3 regions of the Stappia sp. P2PMeth1 genome follow, and region 3 is predicted to be linked to each of the others. Evidence: riboswitches for the same ligand, from Rfam matches in the RefSeq annotation. Region 3 holds a riboswitch; each other region holds the start of a gene.
What was found. Region 3 has a riboswitch for cobalamin ahead of P2PM1_RS09475 (energy-coupling factor ABC transporter permease). Riboswitches for the same ligand answer to the same signal wherever they lie in the genome.

Region 1 (7,321 bases), on a different contig from region 3:
AGTCCACCGTCGCGGCGATCTCGAACGCGCCCTTGTAGCCGTGGCGCATGACGCCGGCGATCCACTTCGGATTGGCGGCGCGCCCCCGCACCACCCGGCCGATCTCCTCCGACAGGGTGCGGATCACCGGGCGCTCGGGGCGCGAATGGTCGTTGTGATAGATCTTCGGCGCCGTGCCCTTCAGCGTTTCCACCGTCGCGGCGAGCCCGCCCTCGAACTGGTAGTAGTCGTCGCTGTCGAGCAGGTCGTGCTCGCGGTTGTCCTGGTTGTGCAGCACCGCATCGACCTGCGACAGGCGCGCGGTCAGGCTGGCGCGCGCGCCCTCGCCCTTCGCCCCGCCGCCATAGGCATAGGAACCCCAGGCGAGGAACGCGTCGGCAAAGTCCGCGCGGGCGTCCCAGAGCCGCTCGTCGATCAGCGCCTGCAGGCCGGCGCCATAGGCACCGGGCTTCGAGCCGAAGACGCGGTAGAGCGCCTGTCGGCGGGCCTTTTCCGGCGCAAGGCCGTCCGCCTCCAGCCGGGCGGCTTCCTTGCGGGCGCGCGCGGCCAGCGGGTTGGCGTCCTGCGGCTCCTCCAGCGCGGCGATGGCGGCGACCGCCGACTGGAACAGGTCGACCTGATGCGGGAAGGCATCGCGGAAGAAGCCGGAGATGCGCAGCGTGACGTCGACGCGCGGCCGGCCGAGTTCGGCCAGCGACAGAATATCGAAACCGGTGACGCGGCCCGAGCCCGCCTCCCATTTCGGCCGGGCGCCGATCAGCGCCAGCGCCTGGGCGATGTCGTCGCCGCCGGTGCGCATGTTGGCCGTGCCCCAGCAGGTCAGAACCACGGCGGCCGGATATTCGCCCTCGTCCTGGAAATGCCGCTCGACCAGCCGTTCGGCGCTGGCCGCGCCGATGCGCCAGGAGGTCTCGGTCGGCACGGCGCGCACATCGACGGAGTAGAAGTTGCGGCCCGTCGGCAGCACGTCGGGGCGCCCGCGCGTCGGCGCGCCGGACGGGCCCGGCGGCACGAAGCGCCCGGCAAGGCCGGCGAGAACGCCGGCGGTCTCGGCGTCCCCGGAAGCGCTGACGGCCGGGCGGATGCGGGTCTCGATCTCCTCCAGCACGGCGGCGGTGGTGGCAAAGCCCTCCGGCGCGCGGCCCTCCTCCACCAGCTTTGCCGCCAGCAGTTCCAGCCGCTCCACCGTGTCGCCGCAACTGCGCCAGGGGCTGCTTGCCACCTCTTCAAGCAGCACCGGGCGCGGGCCGTCGAAGGGCAGTTCATAGGCGCAGGCGAGCGGATCGAAGCCTTCAAGTCCGAGGTCGCGGGCAAGCGCCCGGGTGATGCCCTCATGCGCCGGCCCCTCGCCGCGCGGCACCCGCACCAGCGCCACCAGGAGCGCGGTCAGCAGATCGCCGCCAGGTGCAGCGCCCAGCACATGCAGCCCGTCGCGGATCTGCAACTCCTTCAGGTCGCACAGATGCGCATCGAGCCGAGCCAGCCGCGTCTCCTCGTCCATCTCGCTGGTCAGGCCGATATCGCGGTCGAGGCCGTGCCGCTCCGCCGCCTCGAGAATGTCGCGGGTCAGCGCCTTCAGCCGGCGCGGGTCGACGCCCTGCGCCAGGTAATATTCGTCGAGCAGCACTTCCAGCTCAGCGGTAACGCCGTGGCTTTCGGCCCGCGCCAGCGGCGGCGTCAGGTGGTCGACGATGACGGCGGAGGTGCGGCGCTTGGCCTGCGCCCCCTCGCCCGGATCATTGACGATGAAGGGATAGATGTTGGGCAGCGGCCCGAGCACGGCTTCCGGAAAGCAGTTTTCGGAGAGCGCCAGCGCCTTGCCCGGCAGCCATTCGAGATTGCCGTGCTTGCCCAGATGCACCACCGCATGGGTGCCGAAGGTTTCGCGCAGCCAGATGTAGAAGGCGAAATAGTGGTGCGGCGGCACCAGGTCCGGGTCGTGATAGGTCGCCTTGGGATCGATGTTGTAGCCGCGCGCCGGCTGGATGCCGACGACCGCATTTCCGAAGCGCGTCACGGCAAGGCGGAACGCCCCCTCCTCCACATGCGGATCGTCTTGCGGCCGCCCCCAGCGCGCCGTGACCGCCTCGCGCACCGCCTGCGGCAGCCGGGCAAAGGCCGCGGCATAGTCGGCGAGCGGCAGCTCAGCGCCGCCATGGCGCACGCGGCGGGCAGCGATGTCGTTGGTCGGGCCGTCGCTGATCCGCGCCATCAGCTCGGCAGAGCCCTGCGGCGCGCCGTCGATGCGGTAGCCCTCGGCGGCAAGCGCCTGCAACAGGCGCGCGCAGGAGGCCGGCGTGTCGAGGCCGACGCCATTGGCAAGGCGCCCGTCCTTGTTGGGATAGTTGGCAAGGATCAGCGCCACCTTGCGCTCCGCCGGCGGGGTCGCGGCGAGGCGGGCGATCCGCGCGGCCTGGGCCGCGACGAAGGCCACCCGGTCGGGTTTCGGCACGAAGCGCATGGTCGCCGACTGGGTGAGCGGATCGTGCGGGGCCTGCTCCTTGAAAGAGACGGCGCGGGTGAGAATGCGCCCGTCCACCTCCGGCATCACCACATGCATGGCGAGATCGCGGATCGACAGGCCCTGATCGGCGTCGCGCCAGCCCTCCTCCGAGGAGGACGAGAACACCACTTGCAGCACCGGCACGCCCGGCGCATCGAGCGGCGTTCCGCTGTGCGCCTCGCCGGCCTTCGACACGGCGAAGGCGGTGGCGTTGAGCACCACGGCGGGCGGCGCCTCGGCGAACAGCGCGGCGAGGACGGAGGCGGATTCGGCCTCCTTCAGCGAGGAGACGAAGACCGGCAGCGGGTTGATGCCCTCGCCCGCCAGCGCCGTGCACAGGGCCTCGACCGGCGCGGTCGCCGCGCTCTGCATCAAGGCCCTGTAGAAGACGATGGCGGCGACGGGGGCGGCCGGATCAGTCCAGCTCGCCTTAAGCTCGGCCAGCGTCGGGTGCGCACGGCCGGGCAGCAGCAGGCCGGCGCGCGGCAGCGGGCGCGGCGGATCGGGCTCCTGCGCCCCATCCAGCAGATGCGCGGCGTAGCGCAGGAAGTTGCGAAGGTTTTCCGCCCCGCCTTCGGCGAGATAGCGCCACAGGCGCATCACCTCGTCGACGGGCAGCGTGGAGCGGGCGGCAAGGTCCGCGTCCCAGCGGTCGTCGCCCGGCATCACCGCCAGATGCAGGCCGTGGCCGCGCGCCGCCTCGGTCAGCCGCTCGACGCCATAGGGCCAGTATTCCGCCCCGCCGAGCAGGCGCAGCACGACCAGCCGCGAGCCCGCCACCGTCTGCTCGGCATACATGTCGACCGAATAGGGGTGCGACAGGGCCATCAGGTTGGCAAGCCGCAGGCTCGGCTGCCCCGCCCCGCCCCCTGCTGCCACGGAGGCGAGCGAGGCGAGTTCCGTGTCGGCCGCCGACAGCACCACCACATCGGCCGGCGACTGGCCGAGATCGACCGCCTCGTCGCCCTGGTCGATGCGCCCGCTGCGCCCTGCGAGAATATGCATGCCGTCTCCTGCGCCTTGCCTGCCGTATGGATCAGGCGGCGAGCGCGCTGGCGAGCAGACCCTCGACGCGGGCAAGGTCGAAGCCGGCAAGGCCGATCACCACGACCCGGCCGGGGGCGCGCGCGTCGCGCGCGAACCATGCCTCGACGCGCGGGCCGACCGCCTGCACCATCGCCGGCGCGGCCTTGCCCTCGATGCCGACCGCGCCCTTGATGCGCAGCACGCCGGGCACCGCCATGGCGGCGGCGACGCGCGCCTCCAGATCCTTCAGCGAGGCGAGCGGGGCGAGCTCGACCACATGGCTGACGAAGTCGTCGTGGTCGTGATGATGGTGATGGTGGTGATCATGATCGTCATGGTCATGATCATGATCGTCGTGATCGTGGTCGTGGTCGTGGTCGTCGTGGTGATGATGCTCGTGATGGCTCTCGCGCCCGTGCATGTCGTCTTCCGAAGCGCTCATCCGGCCGAGCAGCACGTCGGCGGCGAGCCTGCCCTTTTCCGCCGCCACGATCTCCACCGCCGCGCGGACGCGGCCGGCGACCTCGGCCCGCACCCGCTCCAGCGTCGCCGCATCGACGAGATCGGCCTTGTTCAGCACGACGAGGTCAGCGCAGACGAGCTGGTCCTCGAACAGTTCCTCCACCGGGCTGTCGTGGTCCAGCGCCTCGTCGGCGGCGCGCTGCGCGGCCAGCGCCGCCTCGTCGCCGGTCACCCGCCCTTCCGCGACGGCTGCGGCATCCACCACCGTCACCACCGCGTCCACCGTCACGCGGGTCTTGACGCTCGGCCAGGAGAAGGCGCGCACCAGCGGCTGCGGCAGGGCAAGGCCCGAGGTCTCGATGACGATGTGGTCCGGCGCCTCGTCGCGGGCGATCAGCATTTCCATCGTGGGGAGGAAATCGTCGGCGACGGTGCAGCAAATGCAGCCATTGGTCAGCTCCACCACCTCTTCGGCGGCGCAGTCCGGATCGGCGCAGCCGTCGACCAGCGAGCCATCGAAGCCCATGTCGCCGAACTCGTTGACGATGAGGCCGATGCGCTTGCCCTTTGCCTCGCGCAGCAGGTTGGCGAGCAGCGTCGTCTTGCCGGCGCCGAGGAAGCCGGTGACGATGGTGGCCGGGATCTTGCCGGCGGTGCGGGGCGTGGATGCGGTCATAGGCGGATCTCCGGCTGGAGGTGGGATGGCTTGAGAACGAGCGGCAGGCCGGCGGCGACAAGCACCGCTACATCGGCGAGTTCCGCGATGCGGCGATTGAGGCGACCCTGCTCGTCGCGAAAGCGGCGGGCGAGCGCATTGTCGGGCACGATGCCCGAGCCGACCTCGTTGGTGACGAGAACGATGGGGCCGGGCGCGGCGCGCAGCGCCCCGGCGAGCCGGGCCGTCTCCGCTTCCGGATCGGCTTCAGCGAAAATCAGGTTGCTGAGCCACAGGGTCAGGCAATCGACGAGGATGGCGCGCTGCGCCGTGCTCTCGGCAGCGAGGACGCCGGCAAGGTCGCGCGGCTCCTCGATGGTCCGCCAGCCCTCGCCCCGCTGGTCGCGGTGGCGGTCGATGCGCTGGCGCATCTCCTCGTCATGGGGCGTGCAGGTGGCGACATAGACGCGCTCGCGCGCCGAGGCGAGCACCAGCCCCTCGGCATAAAGGCTCTTGCCCGAGCGCGCGCCGCCCGTCACCAGCACGGTGCGGGCCGCGACAGGAGCCGGGGCGGTTGGAGAATCGGATGCGCCGCTCACGCGCAAGCCGTCCGGCAGCGGGATATGCCGGGAGGGCTGAAGCGGCGGGCGCCCTTCAACGGGAACATTCTGGCCTCCTGCCGTCCACCCGACGGCGCGTGACGTTTCGGGCCGGGCCCCTTGGCGGGGGCTCGGGTGATCCGGCTCGTCTCCTGGCTCGCGGGTCGCGGCCTTGCCCTGCCCTTCCCGGACCGAAAGGCCCAGTGGTTCATGCAGGAAGGCTCGCCGCTCACAGTTGCGGGGGCAGCTACGGATTCGGGAGCCCGACTTGGGTCCTCCCCCACCGTATTCCGACTTTCCCCTTTCACCGGACTTCGTCCGTCAGAAAGGACCGGAAGATCACGACTCATAGCCTGCCGAAGGGGCCGGCGTCCAGCAGCGAGACGTGGACGGCTCCGGGAAGCTTCCGCAGCGGCGCCCGCTCCACTCACAGCGGATGCGGCCGGATGCCCGCGGCTCTTGCCGGTGCAGCTTGCCGGTGCACGCTCCCCGCCCCTCCCCACTCCCCGACTGTGGAAAAGTTTTGCGACAAAGGGCTTGGCAAGCGGCGGCGCAGTTTGCTATACGCCTGCCATCGACGCGGTGCGGATGCCCCGCGTGTTTCGTGATCCCCGGTAGCTCAGTGGTAGAGCAAGCGGCTGTTAACCGCTTGGTCGCTGGTTCGAATCCGGCCCGGGGAGCCACTTCCTCCTTATCTTCCCAAAAATCCTCCAGTCTTCCCGAAAACATGCGCCGCCTGGCGATATCGGGTTTCCTGCGGCCGAATGGGCTCTAGGTCGTGAATTCATAACTGTGCCGTTTCTCGCCAGACTTACGAGTCCACGACCTACGCGCGTTCCTTCAGGAAGTCGACAAAGGCGCGCACGCGCGGAATGGCCTGGCGGCCGGGAAGCATCAGGGCGGAGATCGGCTTGGGATCCGCGTCGTGCTGTCCTTGGAACAGTTCAACGAGCTGCCCCTCGGCAAGCGCCTTCCTGCCGAGAAAGTCCCCAAGACGGATGATGCCGACGCCCTCGATCGCCATCTGCAACAGCGTATCGGCGCTGTCCGCGGTGACGCTCCCGCGGACGGGCGTCCGCACCACGGCTCCCTGCTCGATCATCGGCCAGTAGGCTTGGCCGGGAAATCCGGTCAGCAACAGACAGTCATGGCTCGCCAGGTCCTGGGCGGTCGTCGGTGTGCCGCGCCGTTCCAGATAGGCGGGGCTTGCGGCGATGACGCGGCGGACCGTGCCGAGGCGAGCCGCGATCAACTCGCTGTCGTCCAGCAGGCCGACGCGGATCGTCACGTCGATCTGCTCCTCGAACGGGTCTATGCGGTGGTCGGAAACCGAAACCCCGACCGTCACTGCCGGATGTCGGCGCAGGAACGCCGGCAGCAGCGGCGCCAACCGGTGCCGCGCGAAGGCGGTGCCGCAATTGACGCGCAGATGGCCGCGAACCTCGCCGTGCCGGTGCGACAGGTCGACCTCGGCCGCCTGTGCGAGCGCAAGCATGCGGCGAGCATAGCCGATGAAGACGGCGCCCTCCGGCGTGAAGGCAAGCCGACGGGTCGAGCGGTGCACGAGCTTGATGCCGGTGCGCTTCTCCAGGCGCGACACCATGCGGGACACGCCCGACGGCGTCATCCCCGTCTCCTCGGCGACAGCCGCCAGGGTGCCGAGATCGGCCAGCCGCAGGAGCAGGATGACTTCGGGTGCGAGCATGGATCCCTGCAGCATTCGTGACGTAGCGGCACGACAGAGTTGCGGCCGGAGCGGCTGCCTCTGCGGCGCATTCATACTATAGGTTGCACCCATAAAAACCAGTCAACCGCATGCTCCGGCACGCAACCGGCCACCTGGCCGGGCTGCTGGTCACGACTGCACGTGCAAGGCTCCGGACCAGAACGCAACGAAGTATGAGGAGGCGACATGGATACTGCATTATCCACTGAAGTCGAACGCTTCGAGGCCAGCCCGGCGTCCGGCGGCTTGCCCTATGTGATGCATACCGACAAGTACGGTCTGAACAGCGAGCATTTCAAGGCGCTCGCCAGGGGCGAGGTCCGCGTCATCCGGGTTGCGGCCTTTGCGAA
Region 2 (7,321 bases), on a different contig from region 3:
CGCCGTCGCCCCGCCGACGCCGATGGCGGTGCCCACCACCGCCAGCACCCGGGTGCGGTCGAGGTCGATGCCGAGGCTGCGGGCGACATCGGGCCCGAGCGCCAGCGCATCGAGCGCCCGCCCCGTCAGCGCCAGCATGATGCCGCCGACCGCGATGAACGGCAGCGCCAGCCCGACATGGACAAGGCTGCGGTCGGTCAGCGAGCCGAGCATCCAGAAGACGATTTCCAGCGCTGCGAAGGGGCTCGGCGACAGGTTCAGCGCCAGCGAGGTTAGCGCCCCGGCGAGCGAGGACAGCGCGACACCGGCAAGGATGATCACCAGGATATCGCCCGAGCGCCCCACCAGCATCTGCACCAGCATCACCGCGATCAGCGCGCCGGCCAGCGCGCAGAGCGGCAGCGCGTAGGGGTGCAGCGCCGTCAGCCCGGCATAGATCGCGATCACCGCGCCGAGCGAGGCACTGGCGGAAATGCCGAGCAGGCCCGGCTCGGCCAGCGGATTGCGCAGGAAGCCCTGCAGCACCGCCCCCGACAGGCCGAGGATCGCGCCGATACCCGCGCCCAGCAGCGCACGCGGCAGGCGGATCTCGGCGAGGATCAGCGCCTCGGCGCTGTCCGTGTCGTTGAACGCTGCCGCCAGCGTCAGCGGATCGATCCACACCTGGCCGATCCCGAGCGAGGCGAGGAACAGCAGCGCGGCCAGCAGGCCAAGGCCCGCCAGCAGCAGCGGATAGCGCCGGTCCGCGCTCATCGGCCCTCCTCCCTGCGCAGGGAAGTCTGGCCGAGCACCGCCGCCCGCAGCCGCTTGACCGCCTCCAGCGTCAGCGGCGTGCCGCAGATCCAGGCGCGGCTGTCGGCGGAAAGCCGCCGCTCGCTCGAAAACCGCGCATCGAGCGCCGGATGGCGCAGGATGTCCGCCGCCCGCGAGGGATCATTGCGCGAGCGCTCCCACAGCAGCACATAGTCCGGATCGGCCAGCACCAAGGCCTCCAGCGGCAGCCGCGTCGTGCCGGTGATCGCCAGGTCCTCGCCGAGATGGCGCAGGCCCGCCGCGCCGACGATGGCGTTTTCCAGCGTGCCGGCACCCGACGTGTAGCTGTTGGCGCCAAAGGAGCCGAGCACCGGCGCATCTTCGCCCGGCGGTGCGGCGGCAAGGGCCGCCGCCTCGGCATCGAAGGCGGCGATCAGCCGCGCGGCCTCAGCCTCGCGCCCCAGCAGCTCGCCCATCCGGCGGACGTTTTCGCGAATGTCGGCGAAGCTCGCCTCGGGGCGGAATTCCTCCACCCGGCGCCCCAGGCGCCGCAACAGGTTGACCGTCGCCCGCGTCGTATAGGTGCCGGCCACCACCAGGTCGGGATCGAGGCGGAAGATCTCCTCCGCCAGCCCGTGATTGATCGCGAGCCCCGCCGCCTCAGCGCTCATCAACGAGACGTCCGGCCTCGCCGCCAGATGCGAGACCGAGACGAGCTGGCCGGGCGCGGCCACCAGCATGGCGATCTGGTCGGTGCACAGGTTCATCGAGACGACGCGCCGGGGCGCCTCGCCCGCTGCCGGAGCAACAGTCGGAGCAGTCAGCGCCAGCAGGACGGCGAGGACACGCCCCGCCGCCCCGCGCCTTGCGTCAGAAGCTTGCCTTGATGCCCGCATAGGCGGTCAATCCTTGTGCCCGATAGCTGTAGACTTCCTGGTAGCGCTGATCGAGCAGGTTCTCGACCCGTCCATAGACCGTGAAATTCTCCGAGACCTTGTAGTCGGCACCGACATTGACGAGGAAATACTCGGCGAGCGTCACCCGGGTCTGCGGCGTCGCACTGATGAACTCGCTGTCCTTCATCCGGCCGTTGAAGATCGCATCGAGAAAGACGGTTCCCCGTCCCTCGTCGAAGCCGCGCACCAGGCTGAGCGAGGCCGAGTGCTTGGGCCGGCGCACTTCCTCCAGCCCGCTCGGCTCGGTCGCATCGAGATAGGTATAGGTGCCCTTGACGGAGAGGTCGGCGAGCAGTTCGACACCGAGCGACACCTCGATGCCCTGGCGCTTGCTGGTGCCCGCCATATTGGCCGGCGAGGAGCCGACGCCCGGCACCCAGGGCGTCCAGATCTCGTCCTCCAGCCGCTCGTTGAAATAGGTCACATCGGCGACGGCGCGACCGTCCCAGAACCGCTGCTCGATGCCGATGTCCCAGGCGAAGTTCTTCTCCGGCCTGAGGTTCGGATTGCCGGTGAAGCTCGCCGGGATGAAGCCGAACTGCTCGAAGAAGGTCGGATTGGTGACGCCGGTGCCGATCGAGGCATGGAAGCGCGTGCCGGTCTCGCGCAGCAGATAGGCGGCGCTGGCGCTGTAGGTCAGCGTGTCCTTGAACTGGTCGTTGCGGTCGTAGCGCAGGCCCGCTCCAAGGAACACCGTGTCGAGGAAGGCGCCGCGATACTCGGCGACATAGCTGGTCAGGTCGCGCTGTTTGCCGGGGATCTGCGAGGGATCGAAAGCGGGAAAGGCGTTCTTGTAGTGCTCGCGCTCCCATTCGACGGCGCCGGTCAGACTGTGTTCTGCATCGAGGAAGTCCGGCGTCGCCGCCGTCACCGTCGCCTGATAGCTGAGGTGCAGCCGGCGGTCGTCGTTGCCGTTCAGGCTGCCGGTATTGAAGCCGCGCCGCTCCAGCCCGGTGTATTTGGCCCGCGCCTTCTGCACCAGCCGGTCGTCGAACAGCGACCAGGACAGGCCGACGCCGGTGTAGAACTCCTTCGTCGCGTTGTAGCCGGGCGTGTCGATGACGAGGCCCTCCGTCGGCGTCGGCGGCCAGGCGGAATCCTGGTCGTCCGTGTCCGACTTGCGGTCGACATAGCGGGCGCTGAGATCGAGGCTCAGCGCGTCGGTGATGTCCCAGTTGAAGCGGCCGTTCAGCGTGGCGTTGCGGTCGCCGTCCTTCTCGGAGCCGAATTGCGAGATGTTGAAGCCCTCGTTCTGGCGCCAGGCGCCGGAGACCGCGATGTCGTATCTCTCGCCGCCGCCGCGCACGCCGACATGGCCGGCCACCGTCTTGTCGGTGCCGGTTTCCGCCCGGCCGGTGATCTTCAGGTCGTTGCGGATGCCGCCCTTGGTGGTGATGGCGATGACGCCGGAGCTGGCATTGGAGCCGTAGATGGCGCTTTGCGGGCCGCGCAGCACCTCGATCCGCTCGATGTCGGCAACCTGCAATCCGCCGAAGTCGAACTCGCCGCTGGAGGTCGCCGCCACCTCGACGCCGTCGATCAGCACCAGAACGTGGTTGGCCTCCGAGCCGCGGATGCGGATCTGCGTCATGCCGCCATTGCCGCCGGTGCGCGAGACGGCGATGCCCGGCACCTTGCGCAGCGCATCGGCGACATAGCGCGTCTGCGTCGTCTCCAGCTCCTCGGCGGTGATCACCGTATGCGCCCGGCCCACCGCCTCGGCGGCGACCGGCGTGCGCCCGGCCGAGACGACGATCCGGTCGAGCTGCGTCGCCTCATCTTCAAGACCCGGCGTTTCAAAACCCTGAGCGCGGGTCTCGCCCGGCGCGGCAATCATCGCCGCCCCCATTCCGGCCCCCAGCACGGCAGCCAACGGCCCGGCGCGCAAGGCGCCCCCCAAAATGAACCTCATCCAGACACACCCCTGACGTGCGCCGGAATGCCCCTCGGCGCTCCGTCGCGATACGGCACGAGCCGGCGGACGCAGGCACGCCCCCAGCGCGACGGCGCAAGGCGGCGGCCTGCGGGCGCAGGCGGTTTCGGGTGTCACCTCAACGGAAAGCCGCGCCTCGACACACCCCGCGTCGAAGATCGGGTGACCGACAGGGGCAGGTCTCCTGGCTCACGGGTCATCGCGGACATTCACCTTCCCAACCCTGCCTTTGCCGGCGGGGTCAGTGGCCTTCGAACGTCCACTCTCCGTTCACAGTTGCGGGGGCAGCCACGGTTTCGGTCCCTGTTGGGTACGCCTCACCGTGTTCCCTTTTCATCCGGACATGTCCGGAACCTCTGTCGGCGTCAAAGAGAGCGGTTTCGCGCGCCCGAGTCAATCGTCTGTCGCCGTCCCCTTCGCCGCTGCAACCGGACGCTGCGTCAGGTGATCTCCGGGCGCGGCGGGGCGGGAGGCGTGCTCCCTCCAGTGGGCGAATCCGTTCCCGCCGTCGCCGGGTCGCAAAAGCCACCACTTGACTTTCGCCGGCCAAGCACCGACCTTCGGGGCATGAACACGACCGCACCGCGCCAGATTTGCGTTTTCAGGGTGTGCCCCATCGCGGGACACTGACCCCCGGCTAGGTCGCGTCGCGCCCCGGCCGCGGGGCATAGGCCGGCTCGTCCCCTCGCGGGCACACAGCAGGCCATAACGGCGGCGAACACTTCCCCTCACGAGATCCAGACCGCCCGACGCGCGCCTTTGTGCGTCGGCGGCCTTACAACATTGCAAGGACGCCGAGAATGGCTCCAGATACCCGCAAGCGGCGCAAGCCCGCCATCACCGTGACCCGCTCCGACCACGAGCGGCTGTCCGGGCTTGCCGAGTCCATTTCCACCCGCAATCCCGCTGTCGCCGAGCAGTTGGCGAGCGAGCTCGACCGGGCCCGCATCGTCGACGACCGGCGCATTGCCGCCGACGTCGTGCGCATGGGATCGCGGCTGCGCTTCACCACCGATGCCGGCGAGGACCGCTCCGTGACGCTGGTCTTCCCGGGCGAGGCCAATATCGCCGAGGGCAAGATTTCCGTCCTCACCCCGATCGGCGCCGCCTTGGTCGGCCTGTCCGCCGGCCAGTCCATCGACTGGACGGCTCTCGACGGGCGCACCCACCGGCTGACCGTGGAGAGCGTCGAGCCCCCCGCCGTGGCCGAGGCCGAGGCGCGGCCGGCATGAGCGCCACCGCGTCGACGAAAGAGCCGAAGCCACGCGACCGGCTGGCGATTTTCGGAGGCTGTCTCATCGCAGGATCCTAACCCCTGCGCTGCCGACCCGGCAGCCAGGGGACTCCGATCCGTTTCACCTTTGCCGCTCCACGGACGGAGCGCTGGAGACCTGCGATGTCCACCGAGACCTGCATCCTGACCACCAAGGATTTCACCATTCTCGAGGTGATGCGCGACCGCCGCCGCGGCCGCGAGGACCCTCTCGTGCCGATCCTCAAGCGCAAGCTCGAGACGGCGACCATCGTCTTCCGCGAGGACGTGCCGGAGACGGTCGCCACCTTGAGCAGCCGCGTCACCTACAGCGTCGACGGCCGCCCGCCCGACACGCGGGTGATCTCGCACGACCACCTGTCCATGCCGATGGGGATGTTCCTGCCGATCACCACCCGGCGCGGGCTGGCCCTGCTCGGCCTGTCGGAGGGCGAGGAGTTCGTTCTGACGGATGCGGCCGGACACCCCGAGCGGGTCCTGCTGCAGAAGGTCCACTTCCAGCCGGAGGCCGCCCGGCGCGGCGGCACGACGCCGGAGGGCCTGCCGCAGGCGATTCCCGAGCCGGCGCGGCGCCGGCCCGTGCTGAAACTGGTGCATGGCGCCCTGCCCGGCGCGGACGGCCCGCCGGCCGGCGGCTATAAGGGGCCGGAAGACCCCGGCCCCTCGGCGGCCTGACGCCCGCGTCCGATCTGGAGACGACAGCCATGCTCGATTACCTGGTGCTGGCGGCGGCGGCCTTCGCCGCCGGCATGCTCAACACGGTCGCGGGAGGCGGCACCTTCCTCACCTTCCCCGCGCTCGTCTATACCGGCGTGCCGGTGGTGGCGGCCAATGCGACGAGCGCGGTTGCCGTGTTTCCCGGCTATCTCGGCGGCGCCGTCGGCTTCCGCAAGGAGATCGCCGCCATCGATCGCGGCCTGCTGCTGCGCGTCGTCCTCGTCACGGCGCTCGGCGGGTTCCTCGGCTCCTTGCTGCTGCTGGTCTCCTCCAACGAGGCGTTCTCGGCCGTCGTCCCCTTCCTGCTGCTTGCCGCCACCCTCACCTTCGCCTTCGCCGACCGGCTGCAGATCTGGGCACAGCGGCAGCGCCTTGCGCCCGGCGGGCCGCTCGGTACCGTGCTGGTGTCGATCTATGGCGGCTATTTCAACGGCGGCCTCGGCATCGTGCTGCTGGCGCTGTTCTCGCTGTGGGGCCTGCGCGACCTCAACACGATGAACGGGCTGAAGACCGGCCTCTCCTTCGTCCTCTCCGCCATCTCGGTCGCGACCTTCGCCGCGGCCGGCCTCGTCAGTTGGCCGCAGGCCATCGTGATGATGGTCGCCGCCACCATCGGCGGCTATGCCGGCGCGCCGGTCGCCCGCGCGCTGCCGCGACAGGCGGTGCGGGCCATCGTCATCGCCGTCGGCGGGCTCATGAGTGTCATCTTCTTCTGGCGCCTGGTCTTCTGACGGCGCCGCAACATCAGGCAGTTCCAACATGAAAGTTCTGGTTCTCGGCGGCGGCGTCATCGGTGTCACCACCGCCTGGTATCTTGCCCGCGCCGGCCACGAGGTCGAGGTGATCGAGCGGCGCGAGGCGGCCGGCATGGAAACGAGCTTCGCCAATGCCGGCCAGGTCTCGCCCGGCTATTCCGCCCCCTGGGCCGGGCCCGGCGTGCCGCTCAAGGCGCTCGGCTGGCTGACCATGAAGCACGGCCCGCTGGTGGTGCGGCCCAGGGCAGATCCGGCCATGTGGGGCTGGATGCTGAGGATGCTGCGCAACTGCACCTCGGCGCGCTATGCGGTGAACAAGGCGCGCATGGTGCCGATCGCCGAATACAGCCGCGACCTGTTGCGCGCCCTGCGGGAGGAGACCGGCATTGCCTATGACGGGCGCAGCCTCGGCACGCTGCAGCTCTTCCGCTCCGCGAAACAGCTCGACGGCGTCGCCAAGGATGTCGACGTGCTGCGCCGGTTCGGCGTTCCCTGCGAGCTGCTCGACCACGAGGGCTGCATTGCCGCAGAGCCGGCGCTCGCCCATGCCAGGGCCGAGTTCGCCGGCGGCCTGCGGCTGCCGGACGACGAGACCGGCGACTGCCAGATGTTCACCACCCGCCTTGCCGGGATGGCGGCGGAGCTCGGCGTGCGCTTTTCCTTCGGCACGCAGTTCATCGGCTTCTCGCACGAGGGCGGCGAGATCGTCGAGGTGCTGACCTCGCGAGGAACCCGCAAGGCCGATGCCTATGTGCTGGCGCTCGCCGCCCATTCGCCGGCGGCCCTCGCCCCGCTCGGGATCAAGCTGCCGATCTATCCGGTGAAGGGCTATTCGCTCACCCTCCCGATCCGCGACGAGGCGCTGGCGCCGGTCTCCACCGTCATGGACGAGACCTACAAGACCGCGATCACCCGGCTGGGCGCGCGCATCCGC
Region 3 (7,321 bases):
TCGATGCCCGGATGCTTGGCGGCGAAATCGTCCGTCAGCCGCTGCATCCGGATCATGTCGCCATTGTTGACCGTGGCGATGGTCAGCTTCTCGGCCAGCGCCGGCGAGACGGCGAGCGAAATGGCCGTCGCGCCCAGCAGGGCGCGGATGAATGTGGTCATGAACTCCTCCCAGATGCCTCATGGGCATTTGCTATGATTGCGGGCAAATACTCACAAAATGGGCAGGAGCCGTCAAGCAGGCGCGGCGCTTCCCGCGCCAACTTTCGTTGCTGCGCCGCAAAAAGTCTTTATTTCACAGGAGGTTGAAATCCGCTTCCGCGGGGGCACAGGATGCGCGCGAAGCGCTTCGCGCGCTGCAACCGCGGCCGCGCGCGCCCCGGATCTGTCAGGGAGCGACGGATCTTGCGCCGCGCTCAGCGCGCCAGCAGGCGCTCGGCGGTCAGTTCGTTGGTGATCAGCCCGTTCAGCAATTCGCCGCGCAGCGCGCCGAGGATCGCCTCGACCTTGGCCTCGCCGGCGGCGATGCCGATCACCGGCTTGTCGCGCGCCTTGCCGAGCGGGGCGCTGGCGACGAGATCGTTGGTCAGGCCCTCGATCAGCGCGCCGCCCCGGTCATAGACCCAACTGGTGATCTCGCCGACGGCCCCGGCCGCCGTCAGCGCCGCCATCTCGTCGCGGCTGATGAAGCCGTCGACGAAGAGCGGCGCGCTCTCGCCCATGTTGCCGACGCCGACAAAGGTCACGTCCGCGTCCTTGACCAGTTCCAGGATGTTGTGCACCGGCTCCTGGTTGTGCAGCAGCGCCCGCTCGGCCCTCGACCGTGCGAACACCGGCAGCGGCATCGGATAGTGGCGGGCGTTGACCCGGTCGGCCATGCGGATGATGACGTTATAGGCCGAGGCCGAGCCGTCCGACATCATGTTGCCGAGCAGCGAGACCACCTTGTGCTGCGGGCAGTCCATGGTCGGCAACTGGTCGACCGAGGCGCGCAGCGCCCGGCCGGTGCCGAAGGCGATGATCTTCGGCGCGCTCGACTTCAGGTGCCGCTCCATCTCGGCGGCCGCCGCCTGGGCGATGCCGACGATGGAGGCGGGCGTCGCCGGATCGCTCGGCACCACCTCGCAGATGCGCAAGGCAAATCGGTCGGCGAGATTGGCGGCCAGTTCCATGCAGCGGGCGATCGGGTGGTCGAGCCGCACCTTGATCAGCCGCTCGCTCACCGCCAGCGACACGAGCCGCTGCGCCGACTGGCGCGAGACGCCGAGCTTGCGGGCGATCTCGTCCTGGGTGTTGCCGGCGACATAGTAGAGCCAGCCGGCCCGCGCCGCCTCGTCGAGGCGGCTGACATCCGCATCGCCCTTGCCCGCCATCGCGCCTCAGCTCCCCTGCCCGGCCGGCTGCGGCGCCGTTGCCCGCCCGAGCGCCGGCGCCATCTCGAAAAACGCGCTCCACCGGTCGAAAACCGGCAGCGGCGGCTCGCCGGGCGCGGCATCGCCCGCGTCCAGATGGCTGCCGCCGATGAAATGCCACACCGCCATCTGTGCCGCCCGCGCCGCCTCCAGCCCCGGCAGGCTGTCCTCGATGACGAGGCAGCGCTCGGGGGCAACGCCACACTGCGCCGCCGCATGCAGGAAGAGATCCGGCGCCGGCTTGCCGCGCGCCACCTGCGAGGCGGTGAACACGGCCTCGCCGAAATAGCGGTCGAGCCCGGTCAGGTGCAGCGAGCGGCGCGCCCGCGGCGGGCTGCTGCTGGTGGCGACGCAGGCACCGACCGCCAGCCGGTCCAGCACCTCGAACACGCCGGCGACCGGCTTCAGCTCCGCCTCGAAGGCGACAAGCAGCCGCTCCCGATAGTCGCTCTCGAAGCTCTCCGGCAGGGCGACACGGAAGTCGTCGCGGATGCTCTGGGCAACGCGCGGAAAGCTGCGGCCGAGGAAATGCGCCTTGAAATAGGCGTGGTCGACCGTAACGCCGGCCTCCTTGAGCGCGGCCAGCAGCACCCTCTCGCTGATCGGCTCGCTGTCGACCAGCACGCCGTCGCAGTCGAAGATGACGAGGGCGATGTCGCGCCCGGCCAGCGGGTCGTCCAATCGCGAAGAAGTCGTGTCGATCGTCTGCACGCGGCGCGGCATCCCGTGTCATAGCCGCTTGTTGCGGCCTCCTGTCCGTTCTTCCTGACGATGCCGCGGCGGCCAAGTCAAGAGCCGGTGCCATCGCGGGTCGGCGTCCGGCGCGCCTGCGGCAGCCGCGGCGAATCTCCAAATCCATCACAACACATTGAAATTCATGATAATTTGCGGCATCGCCGCAAATATGCCACATTGCCCTTGCCGACCGGGGATGCGCGAGCAGGCCCGGTCCCGCTTTTGGAGCAAGATCAGGGCCCGCGCAGATCGGGCACTTCCAGCTCCCGCCGTTCGCCCGGATCGTCCGGGCGGCTGCTTTGCAACCCCGCATGCCGGCCACGGCCGGATCCGTGGTTCCTTGCCGGACGCAAGGGCCTCTTGCGGGTGCGAGCCAGACCTGTGGGCCCAGACCTGTGGGCCCAGACTTGCGGGCGATGTCGCCGGCAAGCCGGATCAGGTCGCACCGGACACCCCTTGGTGTGGTCGCTCGCAAATACAATCCGAACGGGCCGCAAGGCCCGCAAGACGTCAGGCATGTCCGGCAAGCGGCTTCCGTCGCGGATCGGCCGTGCCGCAACGACAGGAACACACCATGACCGACCAGACAGGCGCCACCGGCATCCCCGAACCGGAAGGCGCATCCGACATCATCGACACCGATTTCGAGATCGGCCAGGACAATCTGGAAGGCCAGCTTGGGCCCTTCGGCTTCGACATCCACAATCCGGTCTTCGTGATTTCCGGCCTGTCCGTCGTCGCTTTCGTCGTCTATGCGCTTGCCGCGCCCGAGCAGGCGGCCTCGTTCTTCGGCTGGCTGCGGCCGGCGCTGACCAGCACCTTCGACTGGTTCTTCCTGAGCGCGGCCAATGTCTTCGTGCTGTTCTGCCTGTTCCTGATCGTCAGCCCCTGGGGCAGCGTCCGGCTCGGCGGCAAGGAAGCCAGCCCCGACTACAGCTATGCCGGCTGGTTCGCGATGCTGTTCGCCGCCGGCATGGGCATCGGCCTGATGTTCTTCGGCGTGCTCGAGCCGGTCTATCACATGGCCATCTCGTCGCCGCTCGGCGTCCCCTCGCCGTTTGCGGCCGACGGCTCGATCATCCCGGAGAACGTCGAGGCGGCCAAGCAGATGGGGCTTGCGGCGACCATCTATCACTGGGGCCTGCACCCCTGGGCGATCTACGCCGTTGTGGCGCTGGCGCTGGCGCTGTTCAGCTACAACAAGGGCCTGCCGCTGTCGATCCGCTCGGCCTTCTATCCGATCTTCGGCGAGCGCGTGTGGGGCTGGACCGGCCATGTCATCGACACGCTGGCCGTGTTCGCGACGCTGTTCGGCCTTGCCACCTCGCTCGGCCTCGGCGCCCAGCAGGCCAATGCCGGCCTCGAACACGTCTACGGCATCCCCAACACACTCACCGTGCAGGTGATCCTGATCGCCGCCATTACCGGCATCGCGCTGGTTTCGGTGCTGCGCGGCCTCGATGGCGGCGTCAAGGTCCTGTCGGAGATCAACATGGTGATCGCCGCCGCGCTGCTGCTGTTCGTGCTGCTCGCCGGCCCGACGCTCGCGATCCTCAGCGACTTCGTCACCGGCCTCCTCGCCTATGGCGCCGATCTCGGCGGCCTGTCGAACCCGATCGGCCGCACCGACGACGACTACCGCCAGGGCTGGACGGCCTTCTACTGGGCCTGGTGGATCTCCTGGTCGCCCTTTGTCGGCATGTTCATCGCCCGGGTCAGCCGCGGCCGCACGGTGCGCGAGTTCATCACCTGCGTGCTGCTGATCCCCTCGCTGGTCTGCGTGCTGTGGATGGCGGTGTTCGGCGGCGTTGCCATCGACCAGGTCCTCTCCGACCCGGCGACCAGCGCGGTCAAGGCCAATGTGATCGACAGCTACAGCCCGGAACTGTCGCTCTTCGCCATGCTCGAGGGCCTGCCGCTCGCCTCCATCACCTCCACCATCGGCATCGTGCTGGTCATCGTGTTCTTCGTCACCTCGTCCGATTCGGGCTCGCTGGTGATCGACACGATCACCGCCGGCGGCAAGGTCGACGCGCCGGTGCCGCAGCGGGTGTTCTGGTGCACCTTTGAGGGGCTGGTGGCCATCGTGCTGCTGATCGGCGGCGGGCTCGGCGCCTTGCAGGCCATGGTCATCTCCACCGGCCTGCCCTTCACGCTCGTCCTGCTCTTGATGTGCGTGGCGATCTTCAAGGGTTTGCAGACCGAGGAGCGGTGACGCTTGGCTCCCCGGTCCCGGCTCGGCGCTGCCGCGCCGTCCGGGAAGACGCAAGGAGAGGCATCCTGCTTCACACCGACGCGCGCCCACCCCTGGGCTGTCGTCCCGGTTTCGGCGCAGCCGAAGACCGGGATCCAGTAACCACGAACGGTTCGGCTCAAGCCTCGGCGCTGCCGCGAGCGCCCCTCGTCGAGGGGCATCCGCTTTCGCAAACCCACCAGCCCGGCGGATACTGGATACCTGCCTTCGCAGGTATGACAGCCGTGGGGGTGGCGATGTGTTCCCGCCTCGATAGCGCCAAAGGCACCAATGGTTCCCGGATCTCCGGCTTCGCCGCGTCCGGGGATGGCGCACGCGGAACAGGATCGGACGAAAATTGATCTTGTCACGCCAACGCCCCGCCCTCTAGCATCGCAACCGATGGTTCCCGCGTGGCAAAGCCGGACGCGGGTGAAAAGGGAACACGGTGCGGCGTACCCAACAGGGGCCAAGACCGTGGCTGCCCCCGCAACTGTGAGCGGCGAGCGCTGTCCGAATGCCACTGGCCTTGAGCCGGGAAGGCGGACAGGCGCGAGGAACCGCGAGCCAGGAGACCTGCCATCGATCACGGCGCGTCGGGGGGCCCCTCGCGCCATCCTGTCCCTGGCTTCGCGCACGGTGGGTGCGCCAAGGAGGCTTGCATGCATATCGAACCCGGCGTCGTCGACGGCGCCAAGATCCTTCTCAGCGTGGCGACCGCCGCCGCCTCCGTCGGCCTGATCGGCAAGATGTCGCTCGACACGATCCGCCGCGACGGCGGCCTTGCCGCCCTCCTCGTCCGCTCGGTGATCGCCACCGCGCTGGTCTTCTGCTTCTTCGAAGTGCTGCCGACCAAGCCGGTCGGCGTCTCCGAGGTCCATATCATTCTCGGCTCGACGCTCTACCTGATGCTCGGCGCCGGTCCCGCCGGCATCGGCCTGGCGCTCGGCCTGCTCACCCAGGGCCTGTTCTTCGCGCCCGACGACCTGCCGCAATACGGCATGAACCTGACGACGCTGATCGTGCCGCTGTTCGCCATGAGCCTCCTGGCGCGCCGCATCATCCCGGCGAAGACCGCCTACAAGGACGTCAGCTACAAGCAGGCGCTGGCCCTTTCCACCAGCTACCAGGGCGGCATCGTCGCCTGGGTGGCGTTCTGGGCGTTCTATGGCGGCGGCTTCAGCGCCGAGAACCTTGCCGATGTCGGCAGCTTCGGCCTCGCCTATCTGACGGTGATCATCGTCGAACCGCTGGTCGACCTTGCCGTGCTCGCCGGCGCCAAGCTGCTCGACAAGGCCCGCACCGGCCTCGTCTTCCAGCAGCGCCTCTACCACGCCGCCGCCTGACGGCGCGCGTCGCCGGCCGCCGCGTGCGGCCGGCGACCTGACAAACTGCCTATCTGCCAAACTGCCAATCTGCCTGACTGAAAACCTGCCTGAAAAGCCTGCCTGACTGAACGACTGACAGGACCTGAAGCAATGGCGCGACCCATTCCGGGGCGCCGGATCGACTTGAGAAAAGGATCGACTGCATGACGAGGTTCACTTTTGCCCGGCGCGCCGCTGCCTTCGCTGCGACCGCCGCCGCCCTGGCGCTCACCGCGACGCCCGCCCTTGCCCATCTCCATCCGGGCGAGCACGGCTCCTTCGCCGCCGGCTTCAGCCATCCGCTGTTCGGCGCCGACCACATCCTGGCGATGGTCGCCGTCGGCCTGTGGGCCTGGCAGATCGGCGGCCGCGCCGTCTATATCGTGCCGGCCGCCTTCGTCGGCACCATGCTGCTCGGCTTCGTCCTGGCGCTGGCCGGCATCGCCCTTCCCTTCGTCGAACCGGCGATCCTTGCCTCGGTCGTCGCGCTCGGCCTGCTGGTGGCGCTCGCCGTGCGGCTGCCGGTTGCCGGCTCGGCCGCCGTCGTTGCCGCCTTCGCCCTGTTCCACGGCCATGCCCATGGCGGCGAGATCGGCGCGGCAACTGAGTTCGCCTATGGCGCCGGCTTCGCCCTCGCCACCGCCCTGCTGCATGCCGCCGGCATCGCGCTCGGCTATGGCCTCGGCAAGCTCGCCTCCTCGCGCGGCAACGCCGTCACGCGGGTGCTCGGCGGCCTGACGGCCCTCGCCGGTGCCGCGCTCGTCCTCGGTGGATAAACCGGTCCGGGCGGCGGGGACAACCTCGCCCCGCCTGCCCCACCTGCCCCGGCGAGGCGCGAAAATCGCCGCGTGAGCCGGCGTGACCACGGGTTTTCTCGATATTGAGAGGCCCGTCTCGAAATCCGGGCCGTTTGAGACGGAATTTTGCAAAATCCGTCTCGAAATTTCTCAAAAAACGGCACCACAAAATAGCTCGGACGAGCGGGACCTCGTCCGGGCGTTTTTTCTCAGGAAATTCAATCCATTGCGCCGGTCAGACAAGCCCTCGACGGCCGAAGGTCGTGCGGGCAGTGCCGCCGCCCGGCGGCACGCGGCGCTTTTCCACCACGACAGGCTGGCCCTGCGGCGGCAGGCCGCTCGCCGACATCGCAGTCCGGCTGCCGCTGCTGCTCTGGCCTGCAGCGTGCCGGCGGATCAACTCGTCGATCTCGTCCGCCGTCAGCCCGGATACTGCCCCGGAGCCTGCGTGGGCCTCGCCGCCCGAGCGCGACGGGCCGAAGCGATTGGCGCCCTGCGTTCCGGGGAAAAACAGGCAGAGCACAAACAGGACCGCCCCGCCGATCAGGGGGACAAAGAGCAGCATATACCACCAGGCGCTGCGGTCGATATCATGCAGTCGGCGCGATGACAGGCAGAAGTTCGCCCAGATCATGGCCAGCCCGATGACGATCATCAGGAGGGACACCCCCAGTGGCATCGGCCCGTACAGTTTCTTGTACGTGACCAAGAAAACGAGACTGCCAAAGGCGATGAGGAAGGTGAGGATCGAGCAGATCAGCCAGTCGATCCGTCCCAT

Region 1: linked by a shared signal. The riboswitch ahead of cobU (bifunctional adenosylcobinamide kinase/adenosylcobinamide-phosphate guanylyltransferase) and the one ahead of P2PM1_RS09475 (energy-coupling factor ABC transporter permease) in region 3 are both predicted to bind cobalamin.
Region 2: linked by a shared signal. The riboswitch ahead of P2PM1_RS19965 (TonB-dependent siderophore receptor) and the one ahead of P2PM1_RS09475 (energy-coupling factor ABC transporter permease) in region 3 are both predicted to bind cobalamin.

Annotation. Positions count from the first base shown of each region.
Region 1 is NZ_FYAW01000040.1:20,743-28,063, forward strand. It holds gene cobN (cobaltochelatase subunit CobN) at 1-3,508, opposite strand, end outside; gene cobW (cobalamin biosynthesis protein CobW) at 3,540-4,667, opposite strand; gene cobU (bifunctional adenosylcobinamide kinase/adenosylcobinamide-phosphate guanylyltransferase) at 4,664-5,245, opposite strand; cobalamin riboswitch at 5,370-5,596, opposite strand; tRNA gene P2PM1_RS21735 (tRNA-Asn) at 5,854-5,928, shown strand; gene P2PM1_RS21740 (LysR family transcriptional regulator) at 6,072-6,950, opposite strand; gene P2PM1_RS21745 (2OG-Fe(II) oxygenase) at 7,158-7,321, shown strand, end outside.
Region 2 is NZ_FYAW01000035.1:8,272-15,592, reverse strand. It holds gene P2PM1_RS19975 (iron ABC transporter permease) at 1-753, opposite strand, end outside; gene P2PM1_RS19970 (ABC transporter substrate-binding protein) at 750-1,649, opposite strand; gene P2PM1_RS19965 (TonB-dependent siderophore receptor) at 1,624-3,621, opposite strand; cobalamin riboswitch at 3,799-4,015, opposite strand; gene rnk (nucleoside diphosphate kinase regulator) at 4,443-4,874, shown strand; gene P2PM1_RS19955 (nucleoside-diphosphate kinase) at 5,039-5,590, shown strand; gene P2PM1_RS19950 (sulfite exporter TauE/SafE family protein) at 5,620-6,363, shown strand; gene P2PM1_RS19945 (D-amino acid dehydrogenase) at 6,392-7,321, shown strand, end outside.
Region 3 is NZ_FYAW01000017.1:105,548-112,868, reverse strand. It holds gene P2PM1_RS09495 (sugar ABC transporter substrate-binding protein) at 1-161, opposite strand, end outside; gene P2PM1_RS09490 (sugar-binding transcriptional regulator) at 416-1,372, opposite strand; gene P2PM1_RS09485 (HAD family phosphatase) at 1,379-2,122, opposite strand; gene P2PM1_RS09480 (BCCT family transporter) at 2,721-4,361, shown strand; cobalamin riboswitch at 4,766-4,978, shown strand; gene P2PM1_RS09475 (energy-coupling factor ABC transporter permease) at 5,042-5,725, shown strand; gene P2PM1_RS09470 (HupE/UreJ family protein) at 5,911-6,522, shown strand; gene P2PM1_RS09465 (DUF805 domain-containing protein) at 6,779-7,321, opposite strand, start outside.